DNA from 2 places in the Paucibacter sp. KCTC 42545 genome. Region 2 is predicted to be linked to the other one. Evidence: riboswitches for the same ligand, from Rfam matches in the RefSeq annotation. Region 2 holds a riboswitch; the other holds the start of a gene.

Region 1 (6,545 bases), 470 kb from region 2:
CTTGCACGGCGGCCGCAATGTCGGCCTGCAGATGCGCCCTAGCGGCGTCAGCCTTGATGCGCAGTTGCACCTGAGGCAGGCCCAGGGCGAGTAGTGCTGCCGCCTTGTCCGGGTTGTCGGTGATGGCGTAGAGCCCTAGTTCGGCCGCAGGCTTGTTGGGCGCTTCTCCTAACACGCTGCGCCAGCGTGCCAGCGTGGCGGTGCTCAATGCCCGCTCATCCGCAAAACCCATCACCGGCATGCACCTGGGGTCTTCGATGAAGCCGGCGCTGGCGCGCACCGTCCCGGCGCCCTGACCGGCGGCATGGCCGTCGCGCACGGCGGCCCAAGTGAGCATCTTGGCCAGCAGCACGGCGTCGGGCAGCGGGAAGCCGTGCGCCAAGGCGGCTGCGGCAGCGGTGGCGAAGGTGCAGCCGCTGCCATGGTGATGGATGGACGGCAGGCGTGGCAGTGCCAACCAGCCGTTGACCGGGGTGCTGCCCAGGCTCGCAGCTAGCCAGTCCAATGCCAGCGCGTTGACGGAGCCAGCTGAGCTGGCGGGATCAGCTGGCTCGGCAGCGCCCAGTGCGAGATCGTCGCCACCGGTGATGCAAACCGCCTCTGCCCCGAGTGCTCGCAAGGCCTCGGCCAGCTCGGGCACTCTCAGTTGATCGCTGCCAGCCGCCAACCTTTGTGCCTCGCGGCGGTTCGGCGTGATCAAGGTGGCGCGTGGCAGCAGCAGCTCGCGATAAGCCTCAATCAGAGCCGCATCGGCAAAGGCCGCGCCGCCGGCCGTGGCGCCCAGCACCGGGTCCACCACCAGGGCGATCGGGCCACGGCTGACATCGCTGCGCAAAGCGTCGACGCAGCGCGCCACCGCCTCCACCGCCGCCACGCTGGCCAGCAGGCCGCACTTGATGACGCGGGGCCGCATGTCCTGGGACAGGGCAGCCAGCTGGGTCTCGATGTACTCCTCCGGCAGCGCATGAACGGCTTGCACGCCTAGCGAGTTCTGCGCCGTCACCGCTGCCATGACCGGGCAGAGGTGCACGCCCATGGCCGCTGCGGCGCGCAGATCGGCGGCCAGGCCGGCGCCACCGCCGCTGTCGGTGCCGGCAATGCTCCAGATGATGGGCGGCGCCGAGTGTGATGGGGTCAAGCGTGATGGGGTCAGGTCTTGCTGATCCGGCGCATAAGCGGACGGCAAGCAGGGTTGTGGCCAGGCGCTGTTCATGGCTGGCCCAGCAAAAATGCGTGGCCGCTGACCGGGGTGGAGGGCGTGGCGAAGCTTTGCGGCGCCATCAACCCGGCCAGATGGGCTTGGCGCCCCGCCCGCACGGCGTCGCGAAAAGCAGCGGCCATGGCCACCGGCGCGCGCGCCTGCGCCACTGCCGAGTTCAGCAGCACGGCGTCAAAGCCCAGCTCCAGCGCTTGCGCGGCCTGCGAAGGCGCGCCGAGACCCGCGTCGATGATCAGCGTGGCCTGCGGCAAGCGCTCGCGCAGGGTCTTGAGGGCTTGCAGATGCAGCAGGCCCTGGCCCGAACCAATCGGCGCGCCCCAGGGCATCAGCACGGCGCAGCCGGCGTCTTCCAGCAGGCGGCGGCACAGGATCAAGTCTTCCGTGCAGTAGGGGAAGACGGTGAAACCGTCCTTGACCAGCTCGGTGGCGGCGCTGAGCAGCTCGAAAGGGTCGGGCTGCAAGGTGTGCTCGTCACCCACCACTTCCAGCTTGATCCAGTGGGTGCCGTAGAGCTCGCGCGCCATCTGCGCCAGTTGCACCGCTTCGCGCGCCGTGCGGCAGCCCGCGGTATTGGGCAGCAAGTGCGCGCCCTGGGCCCGGGCGGCTTGCATGGCCATGGCGACAAAGCCGTTGTCGCCGGCTTGCAAGGTGCGCTTGAGGCCCAGGGTCAAGACCTGACACTCGGCGGCTTGAATGGCCGCCACCAGCGTCTGCGGGCTGGGGTAGCCGGCGCTGCCGAGGAAGAGGCGGCTATGGAGGGTCTTGCCGTCGATACAGAGGGCGTCGGGGGTGGACATCATCATGACCCTCAACCGCCCACAATGGCTTTGAACAGCAGCACGGCATCGCCATGGGCCAGCTGCGTTTGTGCGCGGGCTTCGCGGGCCACAAACATGCCGTTCAGGGCCGTGGCCACGCTTTCCGGCGCACGCTGATGCGCCTGCAGCAAATCGGCCAAGCTGAGTGGTGCGGGCAGGGACAGGGCTTGGTCGTCAAGAAAAATCTGGATGTGGGTGCTCATGGGTGAAGCTCTTGTTCAAGTGTGGCCAGGCCGGCTTGGTTCAGCACTTGCTGCACCAGGGCCGGTGCGAGCAGCCAGCCGTGGCGGTAGAGGCCGTTCAGGCGGATCAGGCCGGGTGCGCAGTGGGCCAGGGCTTTGTTATCGGGCAGGGCGGGGCGCAGATTGCGGTCCAGCCGGGTGATGCGGGCTTCGCTCAAGGCCGGCATCACGCTGTGGGCGGCAGCCATCAGCTCCACCGCGCTTTGCAAGCTGACCTCGCTGCGGTCTTCGCTTTCAATTTCGCTGGCGCCCAGCATCAGCTCGCTCTCGCTGCGCGGCACCAGGTAGACGCGGTGGCGCGGGTGCAGCAGGCGCACCGGGCGGCGCAAGCCGTGGCTGGTCAAGCGCAGCTGCAGCACCTCGCCTCGCACGCCGCGCAAGGGCAGCTCGGCGGAGCGCGCGCCCAGGCCGCGTGTGTCAATGGCCCAGTCTGCCGCTACCCGCGTGCCATTCGCCAGCAGCAAGCCTCCGGCTTCCACGCTGGCGACGGGCTGCTGCCAATGCCATTGCGCGCCTTCCGCGCCCGCATGCAGCGCCGCCATGGCTTGCACGGGATTGATCAGCCCTTCGCCCGGCAGCAGCCAGGCCAGCAAGCCGCTGGGCAGCAAGGCCGGTTCCAGCTCACGCAGCGCGCCGGCCGCCAGGGGCGCTGGCGCGCCGGGCAAGCGGGCCAAGATGCGCTGGGCGCTGCCCAGGTCTTGCCGATGCGCCAGCAGCAGGCTGCCCTGGCATTGCAGCTGCACCGGCAGGCGGAGGCTGGCGACGATTTGCGGCCATAGCCGCAGCGAGGCATAGCCCAGCTCGGCCACCTCGGGCTCGGCCTTCTCCATCTCGGCCAGCGGGCTCAGCATGCCGGCTGCGGTGAAGGCTGCCGCGCCCTGGCCGTCGAAGCTGGGCGCGGGGCCGGGGCCGGCTTCGAACACTTGCACGGCGTGGCCGGCGCGGCTCAGCGCGAAAGCGACGAGCCGCCCGGCCAGGCCCGCGCCAGCAATGGCAATGCGTGCCATCGGCCTCAAGCCTTCTGAATCGGGATGTAGATCTCGCTGCCCTGCGCCTTGAACTCGGCGCTCTTGGCCTGCATGCCCTGCTCGGCCAGCTGCTGGTCCGCCTGCAACTGCGCCGAGTAGTCGCGCACGTCTTGCGTGATCTTCATCGAGCAGAACTTCGGCCCGCACATGGAGCAGAAATGCGCCACTTTCGAGCTGTCCTTGGGCAGGGTCTCGTCGTGGAAGGCGCGCGCGGTGTCCGGATCCAGGCCAAGGTTGAACTGGTCTTCCCAGCGGAACTCGAAGCGCGCCTTGGACAAGGCATCGTCACGCGCCCGTGCGCCGGGGTGACCCTTGGCGATGTCGGCGGCATGGGCGGCAATTTTGTAGGCCATCAGGCCTTGCTTGACGTCGTCGCGGTCCGGCAGGCCCAGGTGTTCCTTGGGCGTGACGTAGCACAGCATGGCGCAGCCGAACCAGCCGATCATGGCCGCACCAATGCCGCTGGTGATGTGGTCGTAGCCGGGGGCGATGTCGGTGGTCAACGGGCCCAGGGTGTAGAAGGGCGCTTCGTCGCAGTGCTTGAGCTGCTCGGTCATATTGACCTGCACCATGTGCATGGGCACATGGCCGGGGCCTTCAATCATGGTTTGCACATCGTGCTTCCAGGCCAGCTTGGTCAGCTCACCCAGGGTGCGCAGTTCGGCGAACTGGGCCTCGTCATTGGCGTCTGACAGGCTGCCGGGCCGCAGGCCATCGCCCAGCGAGAAGCTGACGTCATAGGCCTTCATGATCTCGCAGATGTCTTCGAAGTGGGTGTAGAGGAAGTTCTCCTGGTGATGCGCAATGCACCACTTGGCCAGGATGGAGCCGCCGCGCGAGACGATGCCGGTGCGGCGCTTCACCGTCATCGGCACATAACGCAGCAAAACGCCGGCATGGATGGTGAAATAGTCCACGCCTTGTTCGGCCTGCTCGATCAGGGTGTCGCGGAAGATGGCCCAGGTCAGGTCTTCGGCCACGCCACCAACCTTCTCCAGCGCCTGATAAATCGGCACCGTGCCGATGGGCACTGGGCTGTTGCGCACGATCCAGTCGCGGGTGGTGTGGATATTGCGGCCGGTGCTCAGGTCCATCACCGTGTCCGCGCCCCAGCGGGTGCTCCACACCAGCTTTTCGACCTCTTCCTCGATGCTGGAGGTGACGGCGGAGTTGCCGATATTGGCGTTCACCTTGACCAGGAAGTTGCGCCCGATGGCCATCGGCTCCAGCTCGGTGTGATTGATATTGGCGGGGATGATGGCGCGGCCGCGTGCCACCTCATCACGCACAAACTCAGGCGTGATGATCTTGGGAATGCTGGCGCCGAAGGGGTTGCCGGCCAGGCGCGCTTCGCGTTCGGCATCTTGCTCGTACTCACGCATCCACTCGTGGCGCTGGTTTTCGCGAATGGCCACAAACTCCATCTCGGGCGTGATGATGCCGCGGCGGGCGTAATGCATCTGCGTCACATTGGCGCCCGCCTTGGCGCGGCGCGGCTGGCGGCGCAGGCCGGCGCTGAGCTCGTGCAAGCGCTGCTGCTGGGCCTGGTCGCGCAGGCCGTCGTCGATCAGCGTGATCTCGCGGCCCGGGTAGGCCTCGCTGTCGCCGCGCGCTGCCACCCAGGCGGCGCGTGGGGTGGGCAGGCCGCGGTGCACATCAATCGCAGCGGCCGGGTCGGTGTAGGGGCCGGAGGCGTCGTACACGCTCACCACTTCGCCGTTTGTCAGGCTGATGGCGCGCTGTGGTACACGCAGTTCCGGGTGGATCTGGCCACTCAAATACTGTTTGCTGGAGGCCGGCAGAGGGCTGCGGCTTTGCAGCAGCCGGGCTTCGAAATCGATGGCGCTTGCAGCGGCTTCGCTGAGCTGAGGGGTGGTGACGGTGTTCATGCGCTGGCGGGCTCCGGTTGAGAGAATTCTCCGGAGTGCCAAACCCAGGGCCGGTGGCATACGGGCGCAGGGTCAGGTCTTGCTCAAAGCCGGCGCGCTGGCGCAAAACCAGGTGGGCGAGTGGGAACATGAGCAGGCTCTTCTTACGCCGGTATTAACCGGATCAAGTTCAGCGGGTCCATGGCTTCCACCATGTCTCAGCCCGGCGCAAGAACAAGTCTGGCGCAGCAGGGCTCCCCGGAGCGAAGCGCGAGTATAGGGCCCAAGGCGCATATCCTTGAACCATGAGCGCCGGGGCGAAAGCTGCTAAGGTCGCCGACAAGTTCAAACCATCGCCCGCGATTCCATGTCACAGCCTGTATCAAGCCCCGCCCGCCGCGTCGAGCGCATCATCACCGGCCAAGCCACCAGCGACGGCGCGGGCGTCAAGCTCACCCGTGTCCTGACCCAGGACTTGCAGCGCCGGCTCGATCCCTTTTTGATGTTGGACGCCTTCGGTTCCGATCAGCCGGGTGATTACATCGCCGGCTTCCCTAGCCACCCGCATCGCGGCTTTGAGACCATCACCTATATGTTGCAGGGCCGCATGCGGCATCGCGATTCAGCAGGCAACGAGGGCTTGTTGGGTGATGGCGGCGTGCAGTGGATGACGGCCGGGCGCGGCGTGATCCATTCCGAAATGCCAGAGCAGACGGCCGGGCGCATGGCTGGCTTTCAGCTCTGGCTCAACCTCGCCGGCAAAGACAAGATGTGCCCGCCCTGGTATCGGGACATTCCGGCGGCGGAGATCCCGGAGGTGCAAATCCCTGGCGGCTTGCTGCGTGTGATCGCAGGGACCAGCCATGGCCAGGCCGGCGCCATGCAGCGCGACACTACTGAGCCGCTGTATCTTGACCTGCATCTGCAGCCCGGCGCCAGCTTCGAGCAAAGCCTGCCCGAGGTCTTCAACGCCTTTGTTTATGTCTACGAAGGCGAGCTGAGTTTTGATGCCGACAGCGCGCCGGTGCCGGCCCAGCGCATGGCTTTATTGGCCAATACGCCGGGGGCGGACCGCGTTGCTTTCAGCGCCGGCGCCGCGGGCGCGCGTGCCTTGCTGATCGCTGGCCGACCACTGGGCGAGGCGATCGCGCAGTACGGCCCCTTTGTGATGAATACGCAGACGGAACTCAAGCAGGCCGTGCGGGACTTTCAGGAAGGCCGGCTGGCCTGATTCGTCCGCCGCGTTCAGTTACCGCGCCGCAGGCCGAGCTTGGCCAGGATGGACTCCATCAAACACCATTTCGTCAAGCCGCTCTGCAGCAAGTTGATGCCCACAAAAGCGGTGAAGCCCAGCCAGTATTGGGAGTGAA
Region 2 (6,545 bases):
CGATGTTTCGGCGGCCGGCGCGGCTGATCTGAATGCCAACTTCACCAATCAGGTCAACAGCTACTTGGCTGCCGCCAGCGACTACCAAGGTCCCGCGCGCTATCAACTGACACGCCTTGATCACAAGGGCTTCCAGGATCTGGTGGTGGCCACCGCTGTGCCTGAACCCAGCAGTTATGCCTTGCTGCTGTGTGGCTTGGCGGGCATGGGTCTGATCGTGCGCCGCCGCACGGTGCGCTGATCTAGTCTCTCGCAGTAGCTAGGCTGCTGGCCAGTAAAAAGAGGACCCTCGGGTCCTCTTTTTTTCGTGCGTGCTGTTTGGGCTGGCGCGCCGCGAGCTTATTTGGTCAGGATCAGTTTGCCGAGAGAAGTCAGGCGCAGGCGGTAAAGGCTGCCGGAATGTTCGATTTCCAGCTCGCGCAAATTGCCCATTAATTCGCTGCTGCTGATGCGTCGTGTGGATGCCGTTGCTGGGTGCTGCACAGCGGGCGCAGGCTGGGCTTGAGCTGCGTTCGGCGCACTGGGCTGGCCATTCGCGATTGGGGGTGATGATGCTTGCATATCGCCATGTTAAATGCGAATGATTGCTAATTGCAAAAGTTTGCGTAAATTTTCCACATTTGACCGAGCGGGTGGGGCGGGCGCCTCGCATTCCCAACAGTTTTTTCAGGCATTGCCACAACTGCATGGGCTGCCCAAGCACAATGGCTCTGTCTACTGTTGACCTCATGAGGAGCAGACGATGAAAGGTGACGCCAAGGTTCTGGAGTTTCTCAACGCTCAGTTGAAGAACGAGCTAACTGCCATCAACCAATATTTCCTGCATTGCCGCATGCTCAAAAACTGGGGCTTCGAGCGCCTGGCCAAGCATGAGTATGAAGAGTCCATCGAAGAGATGAAGCATGCAGACAAGCTCATCGAGCGGATCTTGATGCTGGAGGGCCTGCCCAATCTGCAAGATCTGGGCAAGCTCTACATCGGTGAGTCAGCCGTCGAGGTACTGCACTGCGACCTGAAGATCGAAGTCGGCTCGCATCCGCTGCTCAAAGATGCCATCGCGCATTGCGAGAGCGTGCGTGACTATGTCTCCCGCGAAGTGCTGGAAGACATTCTGTCGGACACCGAAGAGCATATCGATCACCTGGAAACCCAGATCGAACTGGTGGCCCAGTTGGGTGAGCAGAATTGGCTGCAGTCTCAGCTAGGCAGCTCAAGCTCCTGAGCTTGACCATCGCGGGCGCGTGGCCATAGATAAACATTATTGAGATGGATTCGCATTTGCGTTAAAGTTCGACTCGTGCCGCTTGGCTCCTTGTCCAACTTCCTCGCTCGGCGTTTCCATGATTGTTTGCCTGTGTCACCGCGTCTCTGATCGCGACATTCGCCGCAGTGTCGAGTCAGGCATCCAGAACTTCGACTTGCTGCAAGACGAAACCGGCGTGGCCTCGGCCTGCGGCTGTTGCCTGGACTGCGCGCGCGAGGTCTTTGATGAGGCCTTGGCTAAGGGTGTGTGCCCTGGCAAACAGCCGGCCGAAGCCAGTCTGCTTGGCATTCGGGTTTTGAGCATCAGCTCAAATTGAGTCGCTCGGCGCGACTTCTCTGCTCAGCTAAGTCGCGTCTCGTTTGGTTGTTTCCTACTGAGTGCGCCCGCTAGGCTAGGGTCACGCCTTGGCCTAGCGCTAGAGTCAACTCAGGCGGCGAAGCGGCCGCGCAGATAGCTGATGATCGCGCCAGATTCAGTCAGCCATTTCACCTGACCATTGGCCTCGGTGATCTTCAGGCATGGCACCTTGTGGCTGCCCGAGCCTTGCAGCAGCTCGCTGCGATTCGGTCCTTCATGCTGCGCATCGCGGCGCTCGATATTGAGTGAGAGGCTGCGCATTTCCTGGCGCACCTTGATGCAAAAAGGGCAGGTCTTGAACTGATAGAGGGTCAGGTCTTGACACTGGCGATCAACGGCGGCTTGCTGCTCGTTGTTGCGTTGCAAACCTGCGGGTCGGGTCAGGCGCTCTTTCAGCAACAAGATGGGGCCAAGCACAAGACGCAGGGTGCGGAAAAAGAGTCGGATCAATGGCTTCATGTGCGCGTGCTGGTTGGTTTGCTTTTGTGTGAATGCTGTGGAGCACCCAAGAAAAAAGCCCCGCAACGTTTGACGTTGCAGGGCTTCTTCGTTTGGCTCCTCGACCTGGGCTCGAACCAGGGACCTACGGATTAACAGTCCGGCGCTCTACCGACTGAGCTATCGAGGAATTGATCGGTACAAATTTTGTGATGCGGGCCGAACTAAAAAATTGGGCCTTCACCTTCAGCTAAAAGCCGCTGAGACTTGCGCGTCAGCGGCTTTGCGCCTTAATTTTTTGGCTCCTCGACCTGGGCTCGAACCAGGGACCTACGGATTAACAGTCCGGCGCTCTACCAACTGAGCTATCGAGGAACTAAGCCTTGCATTATAGACCGGATTTTTAGAGGTTTACAAGCTCATTTCAAAACTTGTTCGCCAAGTGCGTGGAGCCAGTGGATACAGATAGACATGATCGAACTGGAAGGGCGACTCTTTCCACGCGCGCCGGTCGGCGAGATTGTCCACGCCCACACGCCATGTCAGCAGCGTTTTGCCCACCAGTTGTTCGTAACGCGCACCAGCGTCGAGACGCGTCCAGCCTGGAATCGCGACGCTATTGTCCGGCAGCACGGCGCGCGGCCCTTCGTAGACCAAGCCCAGCTGCAATTGCAGACCTGGCACGCCGGCGAGGTTCTGACGCGCTTGCAGGCGCAGATTGTTCTCGGGCACGTTGGTAGGCTTCAGGCCATTGAGCGCGGCCTCGGCACTACCTTCGCGGCGGGCCTTGAGCTTCATGGCGCTGGCCAACAAGCCGCCGCCGCCCCATTTCAAATCTGCTTGCGCTTCGAGGCCCTGGTGATGGGCTGTGCCGTCGGCTTGGCGGCTCAGGCAGGCATCGGCTTGGGCGCAGATGCTCACATCTCGCCAAGCCGGGCGCTGCACATCAAACCAGTTGACCGACCAATCCACCGTATTGCTGCCGGACTTCAGGCCGACTTCCACTTGCTTGCTCTTGAGCGCAGGCAGGGCCTGACCTGGCGTGCTGTACTTCTTACGGTTAGGCGTCACTTCGCTCTCCACGCCTTCGCCCCAGCTGGCATAGGCCAGCAGTTGTGCATTGAGGTGGTAGCCCAGCCCCAACCAAGGCGTGGTGAAGGCTTGCGAGTAGCTGGTGGCGCGTGAACCGTCAGTGCGCACGCTGTCGCGCTGCAGACGGGTGTGGCGCAGGCCGGCCCAGACTTGCCAGTCGGCGCCGAGTTGCACGCTGTCACGCAGATAGAACTCGGTGTTGCGCTCGTCGCGGTTGGTGTTCTCGTCGGTCAGGCTAGGGTCGGCAGGCAATTGAGCGTTGCCTTGAATATTGCCCACGCCGACGAGGTTGTAGGCTTGGCGATCGAAGCGGCTGTTGAAGCGACTCATGAGCAGACCTGTGCTCACCGTATGGCGCAGGCCGGCAGTGTCAAACTTGCCGGCCAGATTGAGATCTAGGGCATCGCTGTTGCGGCGTTCGTTTTCACTGCGGAAATCCCAGACCGAGAAGGTGCCCGCAGCGCTGTAGCGGTCGCAAGGCGCGCACTCGTAGGTATTGGGGTCATACAAACCGTTGGCATAGGCCAGGCGATCATCCGTCTTCAAGCGCTGCAGACCCAGATGGGCCTTGGCCGTCCAGTCCGCATTCAACTTGTGAGTCAGGCGCAGCGAGGCATGCCGGTTGTTGAACACCACGGGCTGGCTCCAGCTCTGGTTGTTCAGATTGAGGCGCGGGTCGATTTGCTTGGCATCGGGCAGCTTGTCGCCCAGCAGGCTGAAGCCCGGCAGGCTGGGCTGGCTTTGGCGATTCCACTCGACTTCGGCTTCCAGCAAGGTGCTGGGCGACACGCGCCAATCGCCTGCCAGGGCGAAAAGTTGGCGATTGCCATCGGCGGTGTAGAACTCGGGCTTGAGCTGCGCGGCGCTGGCGTTCACGCGCAGGCCAAAAGCCTGGCCCTCACCGAAGCGGCGGCTCAGGTCGACCGAGGCTTCCGCAGTGCCACGCTCACTCACGCTCAAGCCGACAACCGTGAGGTCCTTGGCCGTGGGGCGTTTGACCAGCAGATTCACCAGGCCGCCAGGCGAGCTGGTGCCGGCCTGGATGCCGCTGCTGCCCTTGAGCACTTCCAGGCTGGACTTGTTACCCAGGTTCAGTGCCGTCTCTGCATTGATGGGCAGGCCGTCGCGGCGGTAGTTGAAGCGGTTGTCCAGGTCGTAGCCACGGATCTTCAGATAGGACACATAGCCGTTGGAGTTGTAGGCATCGCTGAGCGAGGCGTCCAGGGCGGTGATGCCGGCCAATGAGCTCAGCCCCGACTCTTGCAGACGTTCCGCGCTCAGGACATTGGCCTGCATGGGCAGTTTGGCGATGGGCGTCTCGCCAAAGCCGCCGACGCTGACGGGCGCATCGGCGCCGCGGCCGGTCACGGTGACGGCGGGCAGGGTGGATTGAGCCAGGGTCGCCGAGCAGGCGAGCAGGGCGGCAGTTGCGATCAAGGACTGGGAGATTTGTGGGTATGCCATCGGGACTTCAAGCGATGGCAGGGGGCAAGCGAGATGCTGAACGGCGCCCAAGGCTCGTGCTTGACGAGGCTTGGACGATGGCAGCATGCGAGCTGGCTTCCCTGCGCGAGGATTAACTCAATCAGGTTCAAAGGGTTTTATCTCAGCCGGCTCATCTGATGAGCCAGCACCCCTAGCGAAGTGCGCCGCCAGCTGTTTGCATGCATGCACAGCTGGCGGCGACGGGTGGATTCTAGCGGCAAGTGCCGACTGCTCGTTCATTAAGCAGGCTGTCGAACCTTCGATGGATAGGGGCTTGCGCGCGATGTCCCACCGGGCGTCCCCATAGTTGTCCACAGATTCTGTGGATGCTTGGCTGCGGTCGGCCATAAAAAAAAGCCCGCGGTGAGCGGGCTTCTTGCTGTGCAGCCGAGGCTGCGTATCGATCAGCGCTACCGCCGATCAATCTTTTACCCAATCAATTAATCAAACACCGGCGATTCCACGCCCAGCACCTTGTGCAGCTTGGGGCTGGTGGTGGTGTACTGCAGGTGGATGCGCTTATCCGGGAAGATATAGGGCGCGGCAGCAAAAGCGGCCAGGGCGCACTCGTGGAAGCCCGACAGAATCAGCTTCTTCTTGCCCGGATAGGTGTTCACATCGCCCACGGCGAAGATGCCGGGAACGCTGGTTTCGAACTTCTCGGTGTCGACAACGATTTGCTTGCGCTCCAGGGCCAGACCCCATTCGGCGATGGGGCCGAGCTTGGGCGAGAGGCCGAAGAACACCAGCAGCTGATCGCAAGGCACCACGCGGGTGACGCCGTCGCCGCCGGTGACCTTGATGGCGTTCAGCGCGCCATCGGCCTCGACGATGTCGGTAACCTGGCCGACCACGAATTGCATCTCGTAGGCCTCGCACAGCTCGCGCATCTTGGCCACGCTGGCGGGTGCTGCGCGGAAGCCATCGCGGCGGTGCAGCAGGATCACGCTTTCGGCCTTGTTGGCGCCACCGTCTTCGTTGCCGGCGCAGAAGTTCAGGGCCCAATCGAGCGCCGAGTCACCGCCACCCACCACCACGAGGTTCTTGCCTGCGAACTGCTCGGGATTGCGCACGCGGTAGTGCAGCTGCGTGCCTTCGTACTTCTCAATGCCATCCACCTTCAGCGTGCGCGGCTGGAAGGAGCCCACGCCGCCGGCGATGAAGATGGTCTTGGTCAGAAACTCCGTGCCCTTGGAGGTGGCGACGAAGAAGCGGCCGTCGGCTTGCTTCAAGACAGTCGTCACTTCCTGGCCCAGGTGGAAGGTCGCGCCGAAGGGCTCGATCTGCTTGAGCAGGTTGTCGGTCAACTCCTTGCCGGTGCAGATGGGCACGGCCGGGATGTCGTAGATCGGCTTATCGGGATAGAGCTCGATGCACTGACCACCGGGGTAAGCCAGCGAGTCGATGATGTGCGCTTTGATCTCGAGCAGGCCGAGTTCAAACACCTGGAACAGGCCCACCGGGCCGGCGCCGACGATCACGGCATCGGTTTCAATCACATTGGGCCCGGGCGTGGGGAGCTCGGCGGCCGTCACGGCAGTCTCTGCGTTCAATTGAGTATCCATTTGGTTGGGCTCGGCGCTGTGGCGCCGAGCGGCGTACGAACGAGCTGGTTCAGCGGATCAGCTGGGACAATTTGTCCGTGCGGTCTTTCCACTCTTCAGCGTCGGGCAGGGCGCTCTTGCGCTTGGTGATGCTGGGCCACTTCTGGGCCAGTTCAGCGTTGAGCTTGATCATGTGCTGCATATTGCCGGGCACATCTTCCTCGGGAACGATGGCGTTGACGGGGCACTCGGGGATGCACACGGCGCAGTCGATGCATTCGTCCGGATCGATGGTGAGGAAGTTCTGGCCTTCGCGGAAGCAATCGACCGGGCAGACATCGACGCAGTCGGTGTACTTGCAGCGG

Evidence for each region. A riboswitch is a leader RNA that binds a small molecule or an ion and turns the genes downstream of it on or off. The one in region 2 is predicted to bind thiamine pyrophosphate.
Region 1: another riboswitch for thiamine pyrophosphate. It lies ahead of thiC (phosphomethylpyrimidine synthase ThiC); the one in region 2 lies ahead of AT984_RS13745 (TonB-dependent siderophore receptor).

What each region holds. Positions count from the first base shown of each region.
Region 1 covers NZ_CP013692.1:3,647,182-3,653,726, reverse strand. Annotated here, with positions in the region: gene AT984_RS15785 (bifunctional hydroxymethylpyrimidine kinase/phosphomethylpyrimidine kinase) at 1-1,213, opposite strand, end outside; gene AT984_RS15780 (thiazole synthase) at 1,210-2,016, opposite strand; gene thiS (sulfur carrier protein ThiS) at 2,028-2,240, opposite strand; gene AT984_RS15770 (FAD-dependent oxidoreductase) at 2,237-3,286, opposite strand; gene thiC (phosphomethylpyrimidine synthase ThiC) at 3,292-5,196, opposite strand; TPP riboswitch at 5,320-5,446, opposite strand; gene AT984_RS15760 (pirin family protein) at 5,543-6,406, shown strand; gene AT984_RS15755 (YgaP family membrane protein) at 6,421-6,545, opposite strand, start outside.
Region 2 covers NZ_CP013692.1:3,172,875-3,179,419, reverse strand. Annotated here, with positions in the region: gene AT984_RS13780 (PEP-CTERM sorting domain-containing protein) at 1-241, shown strand, start outside; gene hemP (hemin uptake protein HemP) at 340-561, opposite strand; gene bfr (bacterioferritin) at 743-1,222, shown strand; gene AT984_RS13765 ((2Fe-2S)-binding protein) at 1,341-1,580, shown strand; gene AT984_RS13760 (glutathione S-transferase N-terminal domain-containing protein) at 1,691-2,080, opposite strand; tRNA gene AT984_RS13755 (tRNA-Asn) at 2,174-2,249, opposite strand; tRNA gene AT984_RS13750 (tRNA-Asn) at 2,359-2,434, opposite strand; gene AT984_RS13745 (TonB-dependent siderophore receptor) at 2,471-4,615, opposite strand; TPP riboswitch at 4,697-4,799, opposite strand; gene AT984_RS13740 (NAD(P)/FAD-dependent oxidoreductase) at 5,077-6,201, opposite strand; gene fdxA (ferredoxin FdxA) at 6,251-6,545, opposite strand, start outside.